One region of the Solwaraspora sp. WMMA2056 genome, then DNA from elsewhere that is predicted to be linked to it. Evidence: riboswitches for the same ligand, from Rfam matches in the RefSeq annotation. Region 1 holds a riboswitch; the other holds the start of a gene.
The links. A riboswitch is a leader RNA that binds a small molecule or an ion and turns the genes downstream of it on or off. The one in region 1 is predicted to bind thiamine pyrophosphate.

Region 1 (7,026 bases):
GCGGCCAGGCTGACCGCCACGTGCGGGCGCGGCGTACGGACCAGATGGGTGCAGGCGACGAGCCCGGGTACGCCGGCCGGGCCGACCACCTCGTGCAGCCAGTGTTCGGCGGCGCGGTCGTCGGCGTGCCCGAGGCTCACTCCAGTGACGATCATGGCGGTGGCGGTCAGGACGGCAGGACCCAGATCGGGTTGCCGTAGAACCACAGGTCCAGCCACGGGTCGGCGTCTCCCATCACGTCCATCGCCGGGCCGTGCGGGTCGACCGCCGCCCCCATCAGACCGGGCGCGCCGCGGTTGCCGTCGGTACCCCGTACCCGGATGTACATCGGCCGGTCCACCCGTCCCAGCGGGTAGCTGAACGACACCCGCTTACGGCCGGGCTGCACCTCGAACGAGGCGGCCACCCGGGCGGTCGGCGCGGTGAAGGTGTCCGCGTCGGTCACCGGGCCGGTCACGTCGCCGACGATCAGGTCCACCCGGGCCAGTTGCGGCAGGAACTGCGCCCAGTTCGGTGTGGTGGCCAGGTCGATGTCGAGCGTCACCGTGACCGAGGTACCGCTCTTGACCTTCAACGTTCCGCCCAGCGTGGCACCGGCGCCCGGCCGCTGGTCGTTGGTGCGGCGGACCCGCATGTCCAGGCCCCGGATCAGACCACCGTGGTCGACCCAGACCCGGCCGGCCCGGATGGCGTCCATCACCGCCCGGTAGCCGAACGCCTTGGCGCCGACGTGGGTACGGCTGTACTGGCCCGGCCAGAAGTCGCCGGCGGTGGTGATCAGCGGTCCGTACACCGGGTCGTCGTACCTGCCGTTGGCGTTGAAGTCGCTGTTCGGCCCGCGCATCGACGTACCCAGGTAGTTGACGTGCGAGTCGGAGTTGGCGCTGATCCACCACGGCTTGCCCTCGGCGAGCAGGCTGTCCCAGAGCCCGCCCACGGTGGCGGTCATCCAGTCGAACCCGCCCCAGGTGCGGTAGCTCTCCAGCGGGTAACCGGGGAACGACGCCGCCGACGGGCTGCCCTCGTAGTAGCCGCGACCGCGACCCGGTCCGGCGGGCGCGGGCAGGCTGGACGCCTGGTGTCCGGGCGCGCCCTCCATGCCGACGGCCACCGTCGGGTCGGCGTCGCGCCAGGCGCGGATCTCGTGCGGCGAGTCCACGCCGCGCCGCGACGGGTGGTTGGCCAGGAACAGGGCGCCACCGATCCGGCGGTTACGGACCTCGTCGCCGAGGAACTTGATGCCGGCGATGGCGAGCGCCTCGTTGGCCGGGCTCGGGCCGCTGGTGCCGGTCACCGAGCCGTCGTAGTCGGTCTCGAACTGCTTGAGTACGGCGACCTCGTTCGGCCCGGGCTGGACGAACACCGTGCCGTGCTCGGCGGACGGGATGTTCCACTCCAGGCCCTGGTAGACCAGCAGGTCCTTGATCTCCTGCCGGGTGGCGACGATGTCCGGGTTCACCTTCTCCACCCCGATGCGGGCGTGGGTCGCGCCGCCGTGGTCGGTGATGACGATCCAGTCCAGACCGTACGCGCGGGCGTGCTTGGCCTGGTCGACCACCCGGTACATGGCGTCGGAGCTGTACTGGGTGTGGATGTGGTGGTCGCCGGCCAGCCAGACGAACTCGCCGTCGCCGGTCGACGCGCCGCCGGCCGAGGTCTCGTCGTCGGCGGCCGGGGCGGCGTGCGCGGCGTGCCCACCGGCGAGCACCGACGCGGCGGCACCGGCGCCGAGCAGGCCGGCGTTGCGCAGGAAACTGCGCCGGGACGCCTCGGGTCCGGAGAGCTCGGCGTCCGGCACCGACAGGTCGAGAGCGGCCGGTACGTCGGCACCGGTCGCGGCGTGATCGTGGCTGTGATCGTGGTGGTGGTGTCCCATTCCTGCTCCGCCTCGTCGATCAACGTTGTCGCGGTCAATCTCATGCAGGTGGGGAAACAGCAGGCGACACGTTGTCGACCCGGCGGCACACGGGGCGTGAAAGCGTTGCCATGTGTGCATCAGTTCGACCGGTAGTGACCTGCGGATCCACCGAACGGACCCGGCCGTGCGGTCCGGCCGTCACGGACATCGGCCGTCACGGACATCGGCCGGGCAGCCCGGTCAGCCGGCCGCTGCGGCCAACCCGGTCGCCAACGACAACGCGGCCACAGCGGCCGCGCCGACGACCAGGCCGACGTCGGCCACGCCGAACCGCTGCCGACGGGCGCTCGTGCGCGCGACCTCGGAGTCGAAACCCCGCGCGTCCATCGCGGTGGCCAGCCGCGTTCCCCGGCGGATCGCCAGCACCAGCAGGCCGAAGCCGGTGGCGGCGAACAGCCGCAACCGGCGCAGCGGGTTGCGGCCCGGGTCCACCCCACGTGCCCGCCGGGCCATCGTCAGCAGCTGCCACTCGGCGCTGAGCATCGGCACCATCCGGAAGGCGGCGAGCGCACCGATGGCGAACCGGGGCGGTGCCTTGGCATTCTGGATCAGCGCGTCGGCCAGATCGGTGGGGTCGGTGGTGGCGAAGACCAGCACCCCGGGCAGCGCGACGGCGAGCAGCCGCAATGCCAGGCCGAGCGCGGTGATCAGGACTCCGGTGGTCAGCAGTAGCGGCCCGGCGGCCAGCAGTACGGTCCCGGACCGCTCGGCGGCGAACAGCAGCAGGGTCACCAGCAGACCGGCCGCGCTGATCAGCACCGGCAGCATCCGCCGGGCCACGGTGCGGTAGCGCAGGCCGAACAGCGGGATCACCGCGACCTCGACGGCGAGCGCGATCGCCGGGGTGAGCGGATCCAGAGTGGCCAGCAGCGCCACCGAGAAGATCAACGCCGCGACGAGCTTCGCCACCGGGTTGCGCCGGGCCAGCACCGCCGGCCGCGCCGCACCGGTCACCGCGCCCGCCGTCACGTCCACGGTGCCGGTCACAGGGCCAGCCGCCGGTCGGCCAGCGCGTCGACGAAATCCGCGTCATGGGTGACCGCGACGACGGCGTGCCCCTCGTCGCGTAACCCGGCCAGCAGCTCCACCAGCTCGATCCAGGTCCGGCGGTCCTGGCCGAAGGTCGGTTCGTCGAGCACCAGCAGCTGCGGCGCGGTGGCCAGAGCGGTCGCCACACTCAGCCGCCGCGCCTCACCACCGGACAACGTGTACGGGTTCGCCCGCGCCAGCCGGTCCAGCCGCAACCGGGTGAGCAGCTCGTCGACGACCCGACCGACCGCCGGCTCCGGCAGACCGCAGCGGCGCGGGCCGAGCGCCAACTCGTCGGCCACGGTCGTGGTGACGAACTGGTGCTCCGGGTTCTGGAACACCGAACCGATCCGGCGGACCAGCTCCGGCGCCCGCCAGCGGTGCGGCACCGCCCCGACCCGCCCACCGGTCAGCGCTGCGGTCGCCCGTACCGCGCCCGCACCGGGGGCGACCAGCCCGCCGAGCAGCAACGCCAGGGTGGTCTTGCCGGCCCCGTTGGGCCCGAGTACGGCCAGCGCCTCCCCGGCGTGCACCGGCACCTCGTCGGCGCGCACGGCCAGCCGGGGCGGCAACCCGACCCGGTCGGCGTGCAGCAGCGGCGCACCGGCGGGTCGACCGGACCGCCGTACCGGAAGTGGCTGGTCGGGCACCCACACACCGTCGGCGGCCAGTTGTCCGCCGTACCGGTCGAAGACCTCCGTCGGCGGGCCGTCGGCCCGCACCCCGCCACCGGGTTCCAGCACCACCACCCGGTCGACCAGCGGCAGCGCCTGCGCCACCCGGTGCTCGACGATCACCAGGGTGGTGTCGTCATCGTCGGCCAGCGCGCCGGCGATCGCGTCGCGGACCAGGTCGGCGCCGGCCGGATCCAGGTTCGCGGTCGGCTCGTCGAGCAGCAGCAGGTCCGGGCGCAGCGCGAGCGCCCCGGCCAGGGCGAGTCGCTGCTGCTCGCCACCGGACAACGCGGCGGTCGGCCGGTCCCGGCCGTACCGGAAACCGACCCGGGCCAGCGCGGCGTCGACCCGTGGCCAGATCTCCGGAGCCGGTACGCCCCGGTTCTCCAGCCCGAACGCCACGTCGTCACCGCTGCGCGCCATCACCAGCTGGGTCTGCGGATCCTGGAAGACGATGCCGACCCGGTCGCGGGCCTTGCGCGGGTCGAGCCCGTCGACGCCGACCGTGCCGGCCTGTTCGCCCGAGTCGGCCGGCAGCAGCCCGGCCATCGCCGCCAGCAGGGTGCTCTTGCCCGCGCCGGACGGCCCGAGCAGCAGGACCCGTTCGCCGGCGCCGATCCGCAGGTCGACGTCGCGCACCGCCCAGGCCCGGCGGCCGGCGTGCCGCCAGCCGAAGCCCCGCAGCTCCAGCCGGCTCACCGCGCGGCCCGGCTCAGCCGACGGCCCGGCTCGGCCCGGCTCACACCATGGTGCGGTCGCGGCCGGCCGGGAACCGGTCGAGCACCCCGGTCCGGGCCAGTGCCCGGGTCAGCGCGACGCTGCCGGCACCGGCCAGCACGATCGCGCTGACCACGGTCACGACGAAGATCGGGATCCGGAAGGTGACCAGATCGTACGGCGCGTAGTACCGGACCTGGTCGAAGATCGCCGCGCCGAGCCCGGCGGCCGCCCCGGCGGCCAGCACCACCGGCAGCCGGAACGAGCGGTACGCCACCGCGAGGAACACCAGCTCGGCGCCGACGCCCTGGGCCAGGCCCTGGAGCACCACCACGGCGCCCCACTGGCTGCCCAGCGCCGCCGACACCAACGCGGCGACCAGTTCGCAGAAGAGCGCGGCCCCCGGCTTGCGGATCACCAGGGCACCGAGCACAGCCGGCACCAGCCACACCCCGTACAGCACCGCCTGGGCGGGCGGGAAGAAGGTGAACGCGGCCTCGGTGGCTGCCCAGACCAGCCCCCACGCCCAGAAGATCACCCCGAAGGCGACCGCGATCACCGAGGCGACCACGATGTCGACGGTCCGCCAACGGCGGTCGACGGAGGTACTGCGTAGCGTCATCGTCGCTCCAACTCCCTGCGCTGGCATTACCCAGATCAGGTTCGAGGGTCTGCGGGCTCCCCGCACTCTCAGCGCTGTCTGCGCTCCCCTGTCGGACATGAGGTTGTTCCGTCGACGCTAGCACCGGGCGACCGGTGCGAACAGAGGCGACGTCCGGGTGTGGCGGCGGGCACCCCCGGACGCGTTATCGTGGGGTGCCCGCATCGACCCGTCCAGCGAGGGGACCGACCTTCCGTGACCGCTGCCGATCGCACCGCGACGCGTCGGGCGCGCCCCGGTGACGAGGTCGACTGGGGTACGTCGGACGCCGACGACCTGTCGGCCTCGGGCGCTTCCGGCGGGTCGCCCGGTGCCCTGCGGCCGCCCCGGCGGCGACTGTTCGGCGACCGGGTCGGCTCGGTCGAGGTGCTCGCCTTCCTACTGATCGGGTTGGTGATCTTCCGCGAGCCGTTGGCCGGCCTGATCTCCGACCCCCGGCTGCAGACCTGGACCACCGTCTTCGTCTCGGTGATGGTCCAGGCCATGCCGTTCCTTGTCTTCGGCGTGGTGCTCTCCGCGGTCATCGCGGTCTTCGTGCCCCGGTCGTTCTGGGCGAAGGCGCTGCCGAAGCATCCGGCGCTGGCGGTGCCGGTGGCCAGCGCGGCCGGCGTGGTGCTGCCCGGCTGCGAGTGCGGCTCGGTGCCGATCGCCGGGTCGTTGATCCGCCGGGGCGTCGCGCCGGCCGCCGCCCTGGCGTTCCTGCTGGCCGCGCCGGCGATCAACCCGATCGTGCTGGTCGCCACGGCCGTCGCCTTCCCGAACAACCCGGAGATGGTGCTCGGCCGGGGTGTCGCCAGCCTGATCGTCGCGATGGTGATGGGCTGGCTGTGGCTGCGGCTGGGCCGCACCGACTGGATCCGGTTGCCGCACCGGCCGGATCTGGACGACCTGTCCCGCGCCCGGGCCTTCTGGGCGGCCGTCCGGCACGACATCATGCACGCCGGCGGTTTCCTGGTGATCGGTGCGATGGCCGCCGCCAGCATCAACGTTCTGGTGCCGGAGCGCTGGCTGCAGACCCTCGCCGACAACCCGGTGCTGTCCATCCTGGCCCTGGCGGTGCTCGCCGTACTGCTGTCGATCTGCTCCGAGGCCGACGCGTTCGTCGCCGCGTCGCTGTCGCAGTTCTCGCTCACCTCGCGACTGGTGTTCCTGGTCGTCGGCCCGATGGTCGACCTGAAGCTGATCTCGATGCAAGCCGGTACGTTCGGGCGCCGGTTCGCGTACCGGTTCGCTCCGGCGACCTTTCTGATCGCCATAGTGGTGGCGGTCGCGGTGGGGACGGTGCTGTTGTGAACAAGCAGGCTCAAGGTGTGGTGCTGCTGCTGCTCGGCGGCGCGGTCGTCAAGGCCAGCGTCACCGAGATGTACCTGCGCTACGTCAAGGAGGTGCTGCAGCCGTTCCTGATCGTCGCGGGCCTGCTGCTGGTCGCCGCCGGCATCATGACGCTCTGGCACGACCTGCGGCGGCGCAACGCACCCGCCCCGGCCGACGACGGCCACGACCACCACGACGACGGTCACGGCCACGCCCACCACGAGCCGCGGGTCGGCTGGCTGCTGATCCTGCCGGTGCTCGGCCTGCTGCTGGTCGCCCCGCCCGCGCTGGGTTCGTACGCCGCCGCGCAGGCCGGTACCGCGCTCAGCGCCGAGCAGGCATCCTCGGACTATCCACCGCTGCCCGACGGCGACCCGGCCCAGATCAGCGTCCTCGACTACGCCTCCCGGGCGATCTTCGACGAGGGTCGGTCACTGGACGGTCGGACCGTACGGCTCACCGGCTTCGTCGCCGAAGGGCCGGACGGCGAGCCGATGCTGGCCCGTATCGTGCTGTCCTGCTGCGCCGCCGACGGCCGACCGATCAAGGTCGGGATGGACGGCAGCGCCCCCACCGGGCTGCCGGTGGACACCTGGATCGCGGTGGTCGGCCGGTACAGCGACCGGATCGGCACCGACCCGGTGAACGGGGCGAGCATCCCGTACCTGGGGGTCGAATCCTGGCAGGAGATCGAGCCGCCGGCGCAGCAGTAC
Region 2 (7,026 bases), 1.3 Mb from region 1:
GCGGTTCGGCCGGGTCGATCACGATGTCGCCGGTCGGGAAGACCTCCTCCACCGTCAACGGTTCGGGGTCGACCTCGCGGGAGCTGATGTCACGGGGCGCCGGGGTCGGTTCGCCGGGCTCGGCGACCCCGGCGGAGACCCGGCCGTTGCGTTCGTCGGCCACGATGAAGAACGAACTGAGGCCGCAGACGCCGAGCATCAGCAGGACGGACAGTCCGCTGATCACCACCTGCCACACCGTGGTCGACGACCACAGACCGGGGCGGGCGGGAGCCGGGGCGGGCCGGGGCCGACGGCCACCGGGCGGCAGGCGGTCGACCGCCGTCGACGTACGGGTGGATCGTCGCCGTCCGGGCTGGTTGCGCAGCCGGGTCGGCCGGCCCGGACCGGCCGGCGGCATGGCCGGAATCAACTCGGTCGGCGGATCACCCGACGGGGTCCTGGGCGGGCCGGCGGGTGGGTTGCCGGGCGGGCCGGCGTACGGGGTCCGGGGCGGGCCGACCGGTCGGGGTGGTCGATGCCCCGCGCCGGATTCGTACCCGTACGTCATGTCGCACAGGGTAACGGACCGGGCGGGTAACACGCTGCCGTCGGACCGCCGGGTCGCGATTGGGACAATGCGGCGGTGACCGGCGACCACTACTTCAGCCCGCAGCCCACCACCGCCGACGTCCGGGCGGAAATCGACTTCTCGGTGGCCGGGCGCGACTACACGCTGACCGCCGCCGCCGGAGTCTTCTCCGCCGGCCGGCTCGACCCGGGCACCGCCGTCCTGCTGCGCAAGGCCGACCTGCCCGTGCCGACCGACCCCGGGCCGTTTCTCGACCTCGGCTGCGGGTACGGCCCGATCACCTGTGTGCTGGCCGATCACGCGCCGACCGCCACGGTCCACGCGGTGGACGTCAACGCCCGTGCCCGGGAACTCACCCTGGCCAACGCCGACCGGCTCGGCGTCGCCGACCGGGTCCGGGTCGCCGACCCCGACTCCGTACCTCCGGAGATCAGCTTCACCCAGCTGTGGTCCAACCCGCCGATCCGGGTCGGCAAGGCGGAACTGCACGCCCTGCTGGCCCGCTGGCTGCCCCGGCTCGCCCCGGACGGCGTCGGCTGGCTGGTCATCGCCCGCTACCTGGGCGGCGACTCGGTGCAGCAGTGGCTGCGCGAGCAGGGCTGGCAGGTCGAACGGCACGCCAGCCAGAAGGGCTACCGGGTGCTGCGGGTCACCCACCGTACGCACTGACGACCACCCGGCGGCCGGCGGCGCGAATCTCAGCTGCCGACAGCTGCTGCGATCAGGCACCATGCCGGGGTGGGATACGTGGACGTGGCCGCAGTGGGGCACACCCTGCCGGACGGCCGGCAACTGTTCGCCGATGTGTCGTTCCGGGTCGGTGAGGGGGCCAAGGTCGCCCTGGTCGGCCCGAACGGCGCCGGCAAGACGACGCTGCTGCGGATGGTCGCCGGTGACCTGCCGGTGGCCACCGGATCGGTTGCCCGCTCCGGTGGGCTCGGCGTGATGCGGCAGTTCATCGGCATGATCGGCGACGACCGTACCCTTGCCGACCTGGCGTTGTCGCTCGCGCCACCGCCGCTGCGGGCCGCCGGGGAGCGGCTCGCCGCCGCCGAACGGGCCGTGCACGCCGCGGCGGCCGCGAACTCCGCAGCCGCCGAGAAGATCCAGATCGGGTACGCCAACGCCCTCGCCGCCTGGGGTGAAGCCGGCGGCTACGAGGCCGAGGTCGTCTTCGACACCGTCGCCACCACCGTGCTGGACCTGCCCTGGGAACGGGTCCGGGACCGTCCGGTCCGGACGCTGTCCGGTGGACAGCAGAAACGGTTCGCGTTGGAGCTGCTGCTGCGCGGCACCGACGAGGTGCTGCTGCTCGACGAGCCGGACAACTTCCTTGACGTACCGGGTAAACGGTGGCTGGAGCAGCGGCTGCGCGAGTCGGGCAAGTCGGTGCTCTACGTATCGCACGACCGGGAGCTGCTGGCCCAGACCGCCGACCGGGTGGTTGCCGTCGAAGGCGGCTCGGCGTGGACCCATCCGGGTGGCTTCGCCAGCTGGCACGAGGCTCGCACGGCCCGGCACGCCCGGTTGGAGGAGCAGCGTCGGCGCTGGGACGAGGAGCACGAGAAGCTGCGCGAACTGATGCTGATGTACAAACAGAAGGCGGCGTACAACGACGGGTTGGCCTCGCGCTACCAGGCGGCGCAGACCCGGCTGCGCAAGTTCGAGGAGGCCGGCCCGCCGCCGCTGCCGCCGAAGGACCAGTCGCTGCGGATGCGCCTGTCCGGCGGCCGGACCGGCAAGCGGGCGGTGATCTGCGAGCAGCTGGAGCTCGACGGGCTGACGTACCCGTTCGACCTGGAGATCTGGTACGGCGACCGGGTCGCGGTGCTCGGCGCCAACGGCACCGGCAAGTCGCACTTTCTGCGGCTGCTGGCCCGGGGCGGCACCGACCCGGACCCGGCGGCCGGACCGATCGCCGGCGCGGCGCTTGCCCCGGTGGTCCACGACGGCATGGTGCGGCTCGGTGCCCGGGTCCGGCCCGGCCACTTCTCGCAGACCCACGACCGGCCGGAACTGCTCGACCAGACCCTCGCCGACGTGCTGTGGCGCGGCGACGACCACCGGGCCGGGATGGACCGGCACGCGGCGATGGGTGTGCTGTCCCGCTACGACCTGGCCGGCCAGGGCGACCAGCGGTTCGGCACCCTCTCCGGTGGCCAGCAGGCCCGGTTCCTGGTGCTGCTGCTGGAGCTGTCCGGCGCGACCCTGCTGCTGCTCGACGAGCCGACCGACAACCTGGACCTGGCCTCGGCCGAGGCGCTGGAGGAAGGGCTCAAGGCCTTCGAAGGTACGGTGATCGCGGTCACCCACGACCGCTGGTTCACCCGGTCGTTCGACCGGTTCGTGCTGTTCCAGGGTGACGGCGAGGTGGTCGAGGTCCCCGAGCCGGTCTGGGACGTCCGCTGACCGTCGTAGGCTGGCCGGTGTGACTGAGATGATCTACCGCCGGTTGGGCGACTCGGGGCTGATGGTGTCGGCGGTCGGGGTCGGTTGCAACAACTTCGGCCGCAAGCTGGACGCCGCCGGCACCCGGGCGGTCGTCGACGCCGCCATCGACGCCGGGATCACCCTGTTCGACACCGCCGACATCTACGGCACCCCGCCCGGCGGTTCCGAGGAGCAGCTCGGGGCGGCGCTGCGCGGCCGCCGTGACGACGTGGTGCTGGCCACCAAGTTCGGCATGGACATGGCCGGCCGCAACGGCGTCGACCACGGGGTACGCGGCTCCCGGCGCTACATCGTGCGGGCCGTCGAGGCGTCGCTGCGCCGACTCGGCACCGACCACATCGACCTGTACCAGTTCCACGAGCCGGACCCGGTCACCCCGGTCGAGGAGACCCTGCAGGCCCTGGACGACCTGGTACGCGGCGGCAAGGTCCGCTACGTCGGCTGCTCCAACTTCGCCGGCTGGCAGATCGCCGACGCCGCGTGGACCGCGCGTACCGGTGGGTTGTCACCGTTCGTCAGCGCGCAGAACGAGTACAACCTGCTGGACCGGCGGGTGGAGCAGGAAGTGGTGCCGGCCTGTCGGCGCTTCGGCCTGGGGCTGCTGCCGTACTTCCCGCTCGCCGACGGGCTGCTGACCGGCAAGTACCGCCGGGCCGAGGCGCCGCCGGCGGGCAGCCGGTTGGCGGGCGAGGGCAGCCGGTACGTCGCCCGGCTGGCCGGGGCACCGTGGGACGTCATCGAGGCCCTCGACGCGTACGCCGCGAAGCGGGACCTGTCGCTGCTCACCGTCGCGATCGGCGGCCTGGCCGCGCAGCCGGCGGTGGCGTCGGTGATCGCCGGGGCGACCACCGCCGAGCAGGTACGGGCGAACGCCGCCGCCGGGTCGTGGCAGCCGGACGCCGACGACCTCGCCGAGTTGCGCGCGATCCTGCCGGATCCGGCCGGCCCCGGCGGCTCGCTGAGCTGAGCCTCACATGATCTTGTCTCCTCGGCTGGACTTACATCGATGATCAATTAGTAGTCGAAAACGCTGTCGTGGTGTCGTGGTAGAGACATGCCGCACCGAGGACGTGGTGCTGCTATGTGAGCTGTACGGCGCGGACCTGCCGACCATCGAGGCGTTGGCCGCGCTGGCCCCGAAGACCAAGGATGAGCAGGCCAGTCGTGACCTCTTCTGGCAGACCGCGAAGGAGTACGAGTCGTGATCGATCTTTCCGGCGCTAGCTGGCGCAAGAGCAGCCGATCGAACAATCAGGGTGAGTGTGTCGAGGTGGCTGACGGGCTGGGTGTGGTCGTCGGGGTGCGGGACTCGAAGGATCCGGGCGGTCCGGTGCTGGTGATCGCGCCGGGGAGCTGGTCGGCCTTCGTCGCCGCCGCGAAGGCGGGCACCCTCACCGACTCGCTGAGCTGAGCAGAACTGAGCGCCGCTGTCTCGGCCCCGCGTCGGCGTCGTCGACTGGTCCCGGGACACCTATTGCGTCGTGACGGTATTCCTGTGTGGAATAATTATTCCTCACAGGAATATTGCTGAAACCATACCTGCGCTGGACGAGGACAGGTTGGCTCCCGCCGGTCAGCCACGACCTCGACCGCGGTGCGCGACCTCGACCGCGCGGTGAGCCTGGTCACGGCCGACAGCGGGGCGAGGGCGGCAGACCGAAGGTTGCCTCGGATTGGCCCTTGGCGGATCGACGAGACCGTCGTACGGTAACAGGCAAGTAACCCACGGGAGCCCGGTGCACCGGGCTGAGAGGGAGGCTGACGCGGCCTCCGACCGTCGAACCTGATCCGGGTAATGCCGGCGCAGGGAGGAGCGTTGCCGTGCCGTCCCTTGGGCGACTGCATCTGATCACCGACACCCGACCCGGGTGCGACCCGCTCGGCGTACTGCGGGCCGCGTTGGCCGCCGCCCGCGCTGCCGACGCCGTCGCCGACCTCGTCGTGCAGGTGCGCGTCGAGGACGACATGTCCGACCGGGACGCCTACGAGTTGACCGTCCGTGCGGTCGCCGAATGCACCGCGTACCGGGTGACCTGCCTGGTCAACGACCGGTTGCACATCGCACTCGCCACCGGCGCGGCCGGCGCGCACGTCGGCGCGGCGGACCTGCCGGTCGACGCCGCCCGTCGGGTGCTCGGGCCGGCCGCGATCCTCGGTGCCACCGCGCGCGACCCGGCCACCGGGCGGGCGGCGGTCGCCGCCGGGGCGACGTACCTGGGGGTCGGGCCGTGCTACGCCACCGGCACCAAGACCGGGCTGCCCGACCCGATCGGGCCGGCCGGGCTGGCCGCCGTCGCCGCCGCGGTCGACGTACCGGTGGTCGCGATCGCCGGGGTCACCGTGGACCGGGTTGCACACCTGCTGGCCGCCGGGGCGTACGGGGTCGCGGTGGTCGGCGCGATCGCGGCCGCCGCCGACCCGGGCCGGGCCACCGCCGAACTGCTGACAGCGGTACGTCGTCGGCCGACCGCCGCCGCCGACGGAGCGCCGGCATGACGGCGACAAGCAGCGGGCCCGCCAACGGTCGGGCCGACGTGGCGGTGGTCGGCGGCGGGCCGATCGGGATGGGGATCGCCTGGCGGTGCGCGCAGCGTGGACTGCGTACCGTGCTGCACGACCCGGCACCCGGATCCGGGGCGTCGTCGGTGGCCGCCGGGATGCTCGCCCCGGTCGCCGAGTCGCACTTCGGCGAGGCGGAGCTGACCCGGCTGCTGGTCGACTCGGCGGCCCGCTGGCCGGCGTTCGCCGCCGAACTGACCGCCGTCACCGGCCAGGACATCGGCTACCGCACCGACGGCACCCTGGTCGTCACCCTCACCGGCGACGACCGGCAGGAGGCGCAGCGGCTCTGGGCGTACCAGCAGAGCCTGGACCTGCCGATCACGCTGCTGCGCGCCACGGCGCTGCGGGATCGCGAACCGGCGCTGGCCCCGAGGGCACGCGGCGGGGCGCTGATGCCCGACGACCACCAGGTCGACCCGCGTCGGCTGGTCGCGGCACTGGACACCGCGCTGGACCGGACCGGGGTCACCGTGGTCCCGCAACCGGTCACCGACGTCTCCACACTGGACGCGCAAGTGGTCGTGGTGGCCGCCGGCTGCGGCTCGGCGACGCTGACCGGGCTGCCGGTACGGCCGGTCAAAGGCCAGATCCTGCGGCTGCGGGCACCCGCCGGCGCCGTCGGGTTCCGGCACGTGATCCGGGGGTACGCCGACGGCCGACAGGTCTACCTGGTGCCGCGCGCCGACGGGGAGGTGGTCGTCGGCGCCACCGTCGAGGAACGCGGCGACACCACGGTGACCGCCGGTGCGGTGCTGGAGCTGCTGCGCGCCGCCGCCGACCTGCTGCCGGAGATCGCCGAGTACGAGCTGGTCGAGGCGCGGGCAGCGGCCCGGCCCGGTACGCCCGACAACGCGCCGCTGCTCGGCTGGCTTCCCACGGCCGACGGGCGGGTGCTGGTGGCGACCGGACATCACCGGCACGGCATCGTGCTGACCCCGGTGACCGCCGACCTGATCGCCGACCTGGCCGCCGGCGCCGACCCGGATCCGGTGCTGGCACCGTTCCAACCGGGCCGGTTCACGGCTGCGAACAGGGAGAACGCGAGGGAGAAGGAGCCATGGAGCTGATCGTGAACGGCGCGCCGGTCACCACGCCGACCGGTGTCACGCTCGCCGACGTCGTCCGTACGGTCACCGACGCCGACCGGGGTGTCGCCGTCGCCGTCAACGGTGCGGTGGTGCCGCGCAGCGGCTGGCCGGCCGAGCAGCTGTGCGACGGCGACCGGGTCGAGGTCCTGATCGCCGCGCAGGGCGGGTGAACCGGATGCCGTTCACCGTCGCCGGGCACAGTTTCGACTCCCGGCTGATCCTCGGCACCGGCGGCGCCGCCAACCTGCACATCCTGGAGCAGGCGATCGCCGCCAGCGGCACCGGGCTGGTGACGGTCGCACTGCGCCGGGTGGACAGCGCCGCCACCATGCACGGCGGACTGCTCGACCTGCT

Region 2: it holds a riboswitch for thiamine pyrophosphate, as region 1 does, so the genes downstream of both, O7608_RS07990 (thiamine phosphate synthase) here and O7608_RS13850 (ECF transporter S component) in region 1, are expected to answer to the same signal.

Annotation. Positions count from the first base shown of each region.
Region 1 is NZ_CP128360.1:3,018,228-3,025,253, forward strand. It holds gene O7608_RS13830 (hypothetical protein) at 1-155, opposite strand, end outside; gene O7608_RS13835 (PHP domain-containing protein) at 167-1,876, opposite strand; gene O7608_RS13840 (energy-coupling factor transporter transmembrane component T family protein) at 2,099-2,872, opposite strand; gene O7608_RS13845 (ABC transporter ATP-binding protein) at 2,902-4,320, opposite strand; gene O7608_RS13850 (ECF transporter S component) at 4,361-4,960, opposite strand; TPP riboswitch at 4,956-5,060, opposite strand; gene O7608_RS13855 (permease) at 5,315-6,292, shown strand; gene O7608_RS13860 (TIGR03943 family putative permease subunit) at 6,289-7,026, shown strand, end outside.
Region 2 is NZ_CP128360.1:1,721,479-1,728,504, forward strand. It holds gene O7608_RS07960 (hypothetical protein) at 1-550, opposite strand, end outside; gene O7608_RS07965 (class I SAM-dependent methyltransferase) at 626-1,240, shown strand; gene O7608_RS07970 (ABC-F family ATP-binding cassette domain-containing protein) at 1,310-2,980, shown strand; gene O7608_RS07975 (aldo/keto reductase) at 3,009-3,989, shown strand; gene O7608_RS07980 (hypothetical protein) at 4,093-4,227, shown strand; gene O7608_RS07985 (DUF397 domain-containing protein) at 4,224-4,433, shown strand; TPP riboswitch at 4,738-4,849, shown strand; gene O7608_RS07990 (thiamine phosphate synthase) at 4,844-5,518, shown strand; gene thiO (glycine oxidase ThiO) at 5,515-6,651, shown strand; gene thiS (sulfur carrier protein ThiS) at 6,642-6,842, shown strand; gene O7608_RS08005 (thiazole synthase) at 6,848-7,026, shown strand, end outside.